DNA from 2 places in the Pseudarthrobacter ribosi genome. Region 2 is predicted to be linked to the other one. Evidence: riboswitches for the same ligand, from Rfam matches in the RefSeq annotation. Region 2 holds a riboswitch; the other holds the start of a gene.
What was found. A riboswitch is a leader RNA that binds a small molecule or an ion and turns the genes downstream of it on or off. The one in region 2 is predicted to bind S-adenosylmethionine.
Positions count from the first base shown of each region.

Region 1: linked by a shared signal. The riboswitch ahead of ACZYZ5_RS13515 (cobalamin-independent methionine synthase II family protein) and the one ahead of metX (homoserine O-acetyltransferase MetX) in region 2 are both predicted to bind S-adenosylmethionine.

Region 1 is NZ_JBVAYZ010000013.1:11,519-16,419, forward strand. It holds gene ACZYZ5_RS13505 (hypothetical protein) at 1-74, opposite strand, end outside; gene ACZYZ5_RS13510 (adenylosuccinate synthase) at 333-1,622, opposite strand; SAM riboswitch class I at 1,908-2,013, shown strand; gene ACZYZ5_RS13515 (cobalamin-independent methionine synthase II family protein) at 2,025-3,233, shown strand; gene ACZYZ5_RS13520 (uracil-DNA glycosylase family protein) at 3,404-4,036, shown strand; gene ACZYZ5_RS13525 (DUF3151 domain-containing protein) at 4,169-4,597, opposite strand; gene fbaA (class II fructose-bisphosphate aldolase) at 4,600-4,901, opposite strand, start outside.
Region 2 is NZ_JBVAYZ010000007.1:46,462-51,362, reverse strand. It holds gene ACZYZ5_RS09270 (MFS transporter) at 38-1,417, opposite strand; gene ACZYZ5_RS09265 (DinB family protein) at 1,581-2,120, opposite strand; gene metX (homoserine O-acetyltransferase MetX) at 2,222-3,400, opposite strand; SAM riboswitch class IV at 3,412-3,527, opposite strand; gene ACZYZ5_RS09255 (bifunctional o-acetylhomoserine/o-acetylserine sulfhydrylase) at 3,662-4,901, opposite strand, start outside.

The DNA.
Region 1 (4,901 bases), on a different contig from region 2:
GACACGTCGGCGGTCGGATCCCCCTCAGCCGGAGCCTCGCTGTGGCGCCGTTCTGCGCCAGGCGTGTCGCTCATGTCGCGTCCTTTCGTGTGACTTCCCTGCCGTATCCCCGGGTCGCTGCCCAAAGGTCTGCAGTGGGGGCCATCGATGTGTCGGGATACTGCTTCTCTCATCGTGGCTCGGACACGATTCCGGGTCAATATCTCCGGGAATCCGGTACAGCCGCGCCGGCCCTGGCGGGAACCACCGAGGACCCAACGACGACGGCGGCGGGCCACCTTTCCAGGTGACCCGCCGCCGTCGTACCTCAGCTGTTGAAGCGTCAGTCAGTATCAGTCGTTGATCAGGTCGTTGATCACGATGGTCTGGTCCCGGTCCGGGCCGACGCCGATCGCCGAGAAGCGCGTGCCGGAGAGCTTCTCGAGGGCCAGCACGTAGTTCTTGGCGTTCTCCGGGAGGTCCTCCAGAGTGCGGGCGCCGGTGATGTCCTCGGTCCAGCCTTCGAAGTGCTCGAAGATCGGCTTGGCGTGGTGGAACTCGGTCTGCGTCATCGGCATTTCATCGTGCCGGACGCCGTCGACGTCGTAGGCCACGCAGACCGGGATCTGCTCAATGCCCGTGAGCACGTCCAGCTTGGTGACGAAGTAGTCCGTGAACCCGTTGACGCGGGAGGCGTGGCGCGCCAGCACGGCGTCGTACCAGCCGCAGCGGCGCGGCCGGCCGGTGTTGACGCCGAACTCGCCGCCCGTCTTCTGCAGGTACATGCCCATCTCGTCGAACAGCTCCGTCGGGAAGGGGCCTGCGCCCACCCGGGTGGTGTACGCCTTGATGATGCCGATGGAACGTGAGATGCGGGTGGGGCCGATGCCCGAGCCCACGGAGGCGCCGCCGGCCGTCGGGTTCGAGGAGGTCACGAAGGGGTAGGTGCCGTGGTCGACGTCCAGGAACGTGGCCTGGCCGCCCTCCATGAGGACCACCTTGCCCTCGTCCAGGGCGGTGTTCAGGACATACGTGCTGTCGATGACCAGCGGGCGGAGGCGCTCGGCGAAGGACAGGAAGTACTCCACGATCTCGTCCACCTCGATGTCGCGGCGGTTGTAGACCTTGACCAGGAGTTCGTTCTTCTGCCGCAGCGACCCTTCGACCTTCTGGCGCAGGATGGAGGCGTCAAAAACGTCCTGGACGCGGATGCCGAGGCGGGCGACCTTGTCCATGTAGGCCGGGCCGATGCCGCGGCCGGTGGTGCCGATGGCGCGGCTGCCGAGGAACCGCTCCGTGACCTTGTCCAGGACCTGGTGGTAGGGCGCCACGAGGTGGGCATTGGCGGAGACACGCAGCTTGGAGGTGTCGGCGCCGCGGGCTTCGAGGCCGTCGATCTCCTGGAACAGCGCCTCAAGGTTCACCACACAGCCATTGCCGATGATCGGAATCGCGTTGGGGCTCAGGATGCCAGCCGGAAGGAGCTTAAGCTCATACTTCTCACCGCCTACGACGACGGTGTGTCCGGCATTGTTGCCGCCATTGGGCTTGACGACGTAGTCGACTCGGCCACCAAGCAGGTCAGTGGCCTTACCTTTGCCTTCGTCGCCCCATTGGGCTCCGACGATCACGATTGCTGGCATGGGATCCTCCCCCATTCGTTCGGGCTGAAGTCCGGGTGACTCACCTGGGTGGTCACCGGAGCTCAGCGCCGTTCATGAGAATGCCCCGAATCTACCGCTGTGCTCTTACCATCAACGCCAGAGTCCGGGGCTCTTACCACCCAAGTTTAGCCGATCAAGGTCGCGGCAGTTCATTTGACCATCCAATGGACTTCCCGCCGGCCGCGGCCCGCGACGCGGCGTCCAGCCAGCGGAACTCCGGCGCACGGACTTGCGCAGGCCGGCCGGGTGGAATTAAGTGAGAGTTGACCATCCCGAGCGGCCGAGGGACCTGGACCGTTGACGCCGCAGCAACCCTGCCCGGACACAGCCTTGTGGCGGCGACGGGTGCTACCGCCAGGACCGATGGAAAGGAAGCGCCCCATGCGCCAGAACACCGACCATATCCGCGCCACACACGCCGGATCCCTGCCCCGCACCCCCGAACTCATCGCCGCGAACGAGGCCAGGGAAGCAGACGGCGTCACCCCCGAGTTCCTGGATCTGCTGGAAACCTCCGTGGTGGACATCGTCCAGCGCCAGAAGGACCTCGGCATCGATATCCCCAACGACGGCGAATACGGGCACACGATGTCCAGCTCGGTGGACTACGGCGCGTGGTGGAACTACTCCTTCAGCCGGCTCGGCGGCCTCGAGCCGACGGACGTCGACCGCTGGGCTGACGCCGCGGTGCACCGCTCCACACCGGGCAACATCGTGCTGACCTCGTTCCCGGACCGGCGCGACCGGCAGAAGTTCAGCGAGGCCTACGACGACCCGTCCGCCGGGATCCTGGCGCACCGCAAGAGTGTCACGCAGCCAAAGATCGCCGGCCCGCTGCACTACACCGGGCAGGATCTCGTGGGCTCGGACATCGCCAACCTCAAAACCGGCCTGGCCGCCGCCGGACTCGCCGAAGGCTTCGTCGCTTCCCTCTCCCCCGGCTCCTGCGCCCGCGTCGCCAACGAGTACTACAAGACCGATGAGGAACTCCTGTACGCCTGCGCGGACGCCATGCGCGAGGAGTACAAGGCCATCATCGACGCCGGGCTCACGGTCCAGCTCGACGATCCGTCGCTGGCCGAAAGCTGGGACCAGATCAACCCGGAACCGAGCCTGGCGGACTATCTCAAATTCATCCAGCTCAGGGTTGAAGCCACCAACTGGGCCCTGCGCGGCCTCCCCCAGGAGCAGATCAGGCTGCACGTCTGCTGGGGTTCCTGGCACGGCCCGCACACCACGGACATCCCCTTCGCGGACATCATCGGCTCCGTGCTGCAGATCAATGCCGGCGGATACTCCTTCGAGGCCGCGAACGTCCGCCACGAGCACGAATGGCGGGTCTGGGAGGACACCGAGCTCCCCGACGGAAAGGTCATCATCCCCGGCGTCGTCTCCCATGCCACCAACGTCGTCGAGCACCCCGACCTGGTGGCGGACCGGATCGTACGCTTCGCCAACTTGGTGGGCCGGGAAAATGTGATTGCTTCCACAGACTGCGGCCTCGGCGGCCGCGTGCACCCGCAAATCGCCTTTGCCAAGCTGGAATCCCTGGGGGAAGGCGCCCGCCGCGCGACCACGAGGCTCTGGTAATCCGACTTCGGCAGAAACGTCATTTCGCAGGGCTTGATAGACTAATAAGGATCGACCAGGAATCGGTCCACACCACATTTCAAACCACACCGTGCTTGGCATGCCCCGGTGCCCGGTATGCCGCGTACGGTCTGGCAGCTTTACCAATCCCGCAGGAGACTCAGCAATATATGACAGCCTTGGCCACTGAAAATTCACGCGAACAGCTTCTGAGCCGCCGCTACGAACCTAGCGTTGCAGCCGTCAACGAGCTGTGCGACACGCTGCAGGCAACCAAAGCTGGCACGAACGTCCCGTATGTGGACCCGCTGCACGACGTCGACGAGTGCCGGATCATCAGCCTCTTCTCCAACATCGGGACCGAGGACGAGTCCGGTTTTATCACTGCCGGTGACGAGGAAGCGGCCACCCGCCTGCTCGGCGTCCAGTGGAAGCTCGGCCTGCGGCCCGAGTACGTGATGCCCTGGAACGTCCACCCCTGGTACGTGCCGGGCGAGCCCAACGGCAAGTTCACGCCGGACCAGATTTCCGCAGGTTTGAAGCCGCTGCTGAAGTTCCTCGCCGTCGTGCCCCGCGCCTCGGTGATTGTGGCCCACGGCACCGAGGCCAACCGCCTCGCGAACCTTCTCCTCAAGACCGAGGTGCCCATGATTTGGCGCCGCGGCCTCAAGACCTACAAGGTCCGGTCGCTCAGCGGCCGCGCCTTCGCCGGAACCCCGGCCCGCCAGGAGCAGTACCTCGACGAGATGGGCACCGTGTACGCGGACGCCATGGCCCGCACCGGCCTGGCCAAGACCAGCTGATTTTCCGCAACAACGACGGCGGGCGCCCACCTAACTGGTGGACGCCCGCCGTCGGACTTTAACTACCAACACGGAGTCGCTTCCGGTCCATCCCAGGGTGTGGAATGGGCCCGAAGTGACCCCGCGTTGCGGTTAGCGCTTTTCGGCTTCGATGGCTGCCTTGGCGGAGGGGTCCGAGTCGTTGAGGAACTTCTCGATCCGCTCCGGCTCCTCGGCCTCGCCGATCGCAGCGGAAGCCCGGCCCAGCGAATACAGGGCCCGGAGGAAGCCGCGGTTCGGTTCGTGTTCCCACGGGATGGGCCCGACGCCGCGCCAGCCGTTGCGGCGCAGCGAATCCAGGCCGCGGTGGTAGCCGACGCGGGAGTAGGCGTAGGAGTCGATGGTCCGGCCCTCGGTCCATGCTTCCTCGGCCAGCACGGCCCAGAGCAGCGAGGACGTCGGGTGCTTTTCAACAAGGTCCAGGGCTTCCTGGCCCGCGTCCAGCGCCGCGTAGACCTCGGTCTCGGCGGGCAGGAGCGTGGGCTCGGGGCCCATCAGGTTCTTGCGGAACTCGTCCGACATGCCTAGAACGTCTTGCCGGTGGAGCCGAGCTGCTGGGCAGCCTCGACCACGCGGGCCGCGAGGCCGGCCTCGGCGGAGGCGCCCCAGACGCGCGGGTCGTAAAGCTTCTTGTTACCGACCTCGCCGTCGACCTTCAGCACACCGTCGTAGTTGCGGAGCATGTGGTCCACCACGGGGCGCGTGTAGGCGTACTGGGTGTCGGTGTCGATGTTCATCTTGATCACACCGTAGGAGACGGCGTCGGCGATCTCCTTCTCGGAGGAGCCGGATCCGCCGTGGAAGACCAGGTCGAACGGGTTGGCCT
Region 2 (4,901 bases):
CTGGTTCTCATACTTTTTTTGCGGTTACTTCTTGCTGTTATTTCTTGCTGGCGGCCAGCAGGTCCGCAGTGCCCTGGGCATCGGCGGCATCAACGTCGTGCAGTGAGATGCCGCGGGTTTCCTTCAGGAAGAACACCGCCACCAGCGTGACCATGCACGCGCCGAGCAGGTAGACGGCCACCGGAGTGGAGGACTTGAACTGGCTCAGCAGGGCGACGGCGATGATCGGAGCCAGCGAACCGGCGACGATCGAGGTGACCTGGTAGCCGAGCGAAACACCGGAGTAGCGCATCCGGGTCGGGAACATCTCAGCCATGAGGGCCGGCTGGCCGGCGTACATCAGGGCGTGGAAGAGCAGGCCGATCGTGATCGCCGCGAGGATGATGAGGTCGTTCTTGGTGTCCATCATTGGGAAGGCGAAGAAGCCCCAGGTGCCGCCCAGGATGGCGCCGGCCATGTAGACCGGTTTACGGCCGAAGTGGTCGGACATGCGGCCGACCATCGGGATCACGGCGAAGTGGATTGCGTGCGCCACCAGCAGCAGCAGCAGGATCCGGGAGGTGTCCGTCTGAACGATCACCTTCAGGTAGGTAATGGAGAAGGTGACCACGAGGTAGTAGAGGATGTTCTCCGCGAACCGCAGGCCCATGGCGGTGAAGACGCCACGCGGGTAGCGGCGGAAGACTTCGGCGACGCCGTAGCCCTTGTTCTCAGCGGCGACTTCCTTCTGTGCCTCCAGGAAGATCGGGGCATCCGTGACCTTGGTCCGGATGTAGTAGCCGACCAGTACGATCACGGCGGAGAGCCAGAAGGCCACGCGCCAGCCCCAGCTGAGGAAGTCGGCGGAGGACAGCGTGGCGGACAGCGTGAACAGCACGCCCGTGGCGAGCAGGTTGCCCAGCGGGACCGCGGACTGCGGCCACGAGGCCCAGAAGCCGCGGGACTTGCTCGGGCTGTGCTCGGCCACGAGGAGGACGGCGCCGCCCCATTCACCGCCGACGGCGAAGCCCTGGACAAAGCGCAGGAATACCAGGAGGGCCGGTGCCCAGTAGCCGATCTGCTGGAAGGTCGGCAGGCAGCCCATCGCGAAGGTTGCAACGCCGACCAGGATGATACTCAGCTGGAGCAGCTGCTTGCGGCCGAACTTGTCGCCGAAGTGGCCAAAGACGATGCCGCCGATCGGGCGGGCGACGAAACCAACGGCGTACGTGACAAAAGCGGCAATAATGCCGTCCAGTTCCGAGCCGGAGTTCGGGAAGAACAACTTACCAAAGACAAGGGTCGCGGCCGAGGCGTAGAGGAAGAACTCATACCATTCGACAACGGTGCCGGCCATGGAGGCCGTTACTACCTTCTTCAGTCCGGACGACTTGACGTCTTCCTCTTCGGGGCGCCTGGCGGCGTTTTGTGTACTCATTTCGACTCCTTCGGTGTCTCCGTCGACACCCTATGGACCTCTGGACAATGGACGCGGCGTGATTTGTGACACGCGGCATCATTCTCAATGAGTATGGGCGCTCCCGCCCTGAGCCTCAACGGCCATTAGTGCAGAGCGTATCTGCAAAATTGCACAAATGGTCTCATTCTCCGGTGCTTCCGTCCACGGATTCGCGGAGGAGGTCGGCATGGCCGTTGTGCCGCGCGTACTCCTCGATCATGTGGCACAGGATCCAGCGGAGGTTAGGCGCCTGCCCGTCGGGCCAGGCACGCCTGGCCAGCGAGTCCAGCCCGCCGCCGGCCAGGGCTTGGGCAACGAGGGAGCGCGAGCGCCCGACGGCATCCTGCCAGCGTGCACGGAGCTCGGCGGCGGAGTCCCCGGCGGCTGAGTGAAACTCCCAGTCCGGGCGTGCCTTCCAGTCCACCGTGTTCCATGGCGGCTGCCGGTCCTGTCCGTGCAGGGAGTGGGAGAACCAGCTGTCCTCCACATAGGTCATATGCTTCAGCAGCCCGCCGAGGGTCACAGTGGAGGCGGCGGTTTTCTCGTTGAGGCCTTCGGCATCGAGGCCGGCGCACTTCCACTCGAGGGTTGCCCGTTGGTAGTCGAGGAAGCCCAGGAGCGTGGCAGCCTCGCCGGCAGCGACGGGAGGTTCCGGACGGCCCTGTTCATCGATGATGGTCATGCGCCGTGAGCCTACCGGCGGACTCGCCGCAGAGGAAGCCCGGGGCCGGACGCTCTTCTGCCGGACCGGCGTCGGTCCCGCAAAAGACCAGCCGAAGTGGACTAGCCGAAGAAGTACCGCCGGAGCTGGCTGGTGAGCTGGCCGATCTCGGTCAGGAAACCGTCGTGCCCGATCGGCGCCTCGATGGTGTGCACGGCGACGTCGCCCGGCAGGGCAGCGGCGAGCGCGTGGGACTGGGCCGGAAAGTACAGCCGGTCCGAGTCGACGGCCGCCAGCAGGAATTCCGCCGTGGCCGGAGCCAGGGCCTCGGCGAGGGCACCGCGGCCCCGGCTGATGTCATGGCTCATGAGCGCTTCGGTGATGGCGATATAGCTGTTCGCGTCGAAGCGGCGGACCAGTTTGTTGCCCTGGTGGTCGAGGTAGCTCTCCACCTGGTAGCGGCCGCGCCCGGCGAGGGATCCGGCTTCCAGCGGGGCCTCGGAGTCCTGGGCGTTCCGGCCGAAGCGTCCGTCCAGCTCCGCGGCCGAGCGGTAGGTGATGTGCGCAATCCGCCGGGCCAGGGCCAGGCCCGCTTCGGGTTCCGGACCTCCGTAGTAGTCCCCGCCGTTGAAGTTGGGGTCCTGCCGGATGGCGAGGGTCTGCGCTTGGGCGAAAGCGATCTGTTCGGCGGTGCTGGCGGCGCCGACCGAAATCACGCCGCAGCGCAGGACCCGGTCCGGGTAGCTGACGGCCCATTCCAGGGCGCGCGCCCCGCCCAGGGAACCGCCGAGCACGGCGTACCAGCTCCGGATGCCCAGGGCGTCCGCGAGCCTGGCTTCGGCCTCGGTCGTGTCCCGCAGCGTGACGAGCGGGAACCGGGAGCCCCAGGGCTTTCCATCGGGCGCCGGCGTCGAGGGACCCGTGGAGCCGTAGCAGCCGCCGAGGATGTTGATCGAGACGACGAAGTACTTGTCCGTATCCACCGGGGCACCGGGGCCGGCGAGCTGCTCCCACCAACCCGGCTCCTCGCTGGCGCCGCGGGTGACGTGGGTGTCCCCCGTCAGCGCGTGCTCGATCAGCACTGCATTGGAGCGGTCCGCGTTGAGGGTCCCCCAGGTCTCGTAGCCGAGGGTGACGTCCGGCAGCCGGGCCCCGGATTCGAGGTCGAGGTCGCCGATCCGGAGGTGCCGGACCGTTCCGTCCGGGACAGCGCCGGCTGGCGCCGTGTCTCCCGGGGCCGGGGCAGGCGGGTGGGAGGTCTTGCTTACAGGTACACCCTGGCGGGTGACGGCAATCGTCATTTGAGGACCTAACTTCGCGCTTGCCCGCCGTCAGCTGACCGGCAGGCCAGGTCTTCACCCGGGGCACCCCGCCGCGAAAGGAGGGTTGCCGGCCAGCAAGCCGGGGCTGTCGCTGGCACTCATGACCTCCACAGAGTCTACGAAATGCGGCGCCCCGGTGGCGAAGATTGTGACGAACTTATGACTCGCCGCGCGCTTTGCGGCGTCAGTCCGGCCCCGGCGCCCGGGCCACAGGGCCGGGACGCCGGGCGCCGGGGGGGCTCAGGCGCTCTTGGCCGCGCGGAATCCGGCGTCGAGATCGGCGAGGATGTCATCGATGTGCTCCAGGCCCACGGAGAGCCGGACCAGGCCGGGGTTCACCCCGGCGACGGTCTGCTGTTCAGCAGACAGCTGGCTGTGGGTGGTCGACGCCGGGTGGATGACCAGCGAGCGCACGTCCCCGATGTTGGCCACGTGCGAGTGCAGCTCGAGGGCATCGACGAAGCGCTTGCCCGCCTCCGCTCCCCCGGCGATGTTGAAGGCGACGACGGCGCCGGTCCCCTTCGGTCCGTACTTGCGGCCGCGCTCGTACCAGGGGCTGGACGGCAGCCCCGCGTAAGCGACCGATTCGACGTCGTCCCTGGCTTCGAGCCATTCCGCCACCTTGCTGGCGTTGGCGACGTGCCGCTCCACGCGCAGGCTCAGGGTCTCAAGGCCCTGGGCGATGAGGAAGGCGTTGAACGGCGAGACCGCCGAGCCGAGGTCGCGCAGCAGCTGGACCCGTGCCTTGAGGATGTAGGAAAGGTTGGCGCCGAGGGCGCCGTCCTTGCCCAGGTCCCGGGCGTAGACCAGGCCGTTGTAGGTGGGGTCGGGGGTGTTGAAGCCGGGGAAGCGCTCCGGGTCCTTGCCGAAATCGAAATTGCCGGAATCCACGATCACGCCCGCGATCGCGGTCCCGTGGCCGCCAAGGTACTTGGTGGCGGAATGCACCACAATGTCCGCCCCCCATTCGATCGGCCGGATGAGGTACGGCGTCGAAAGCGTGTTGTCCACGATCAGCGGGACCCCTGCCTCGTGTGCCACCTCGGAGATGCCCTCGATGTCCAGCACGTCCTGGCGCGGGTTGGAGACCACTTCCCCGAAGAACAGCTTGGTGTTGGGCTGCACGGCGTCGCGCCACTGGGCCAGGTTGTCCGGGTCCTCCACGAACGTCACGGAGATGCCGAACTTCTTCAGGGTGTGCGCCAGCAGGTTGTACGTGCCGCCGTAGAGGCTGGGGCTGGCAACCACATGGTCGCCGGCCTCGGCGACGTTCAGGATCGCGAAGGTCTCCGCCGCCTGCCCAGAGCTCAGCAGGAGGGCAGCGAGTCCGCCCTCCAGGCTGGCCACGCGCTGTTCCACGGCGTCCTGGGTGGGGTTGCCGATCCGGGTGTAGATGGGGGCGAGTTCGGCGAGGGCGAAGCGGTTGGCGGCGCTTTCGGCACTGGGGAAGACGAACGACGTCGTCTGGTAGATCGGCAGC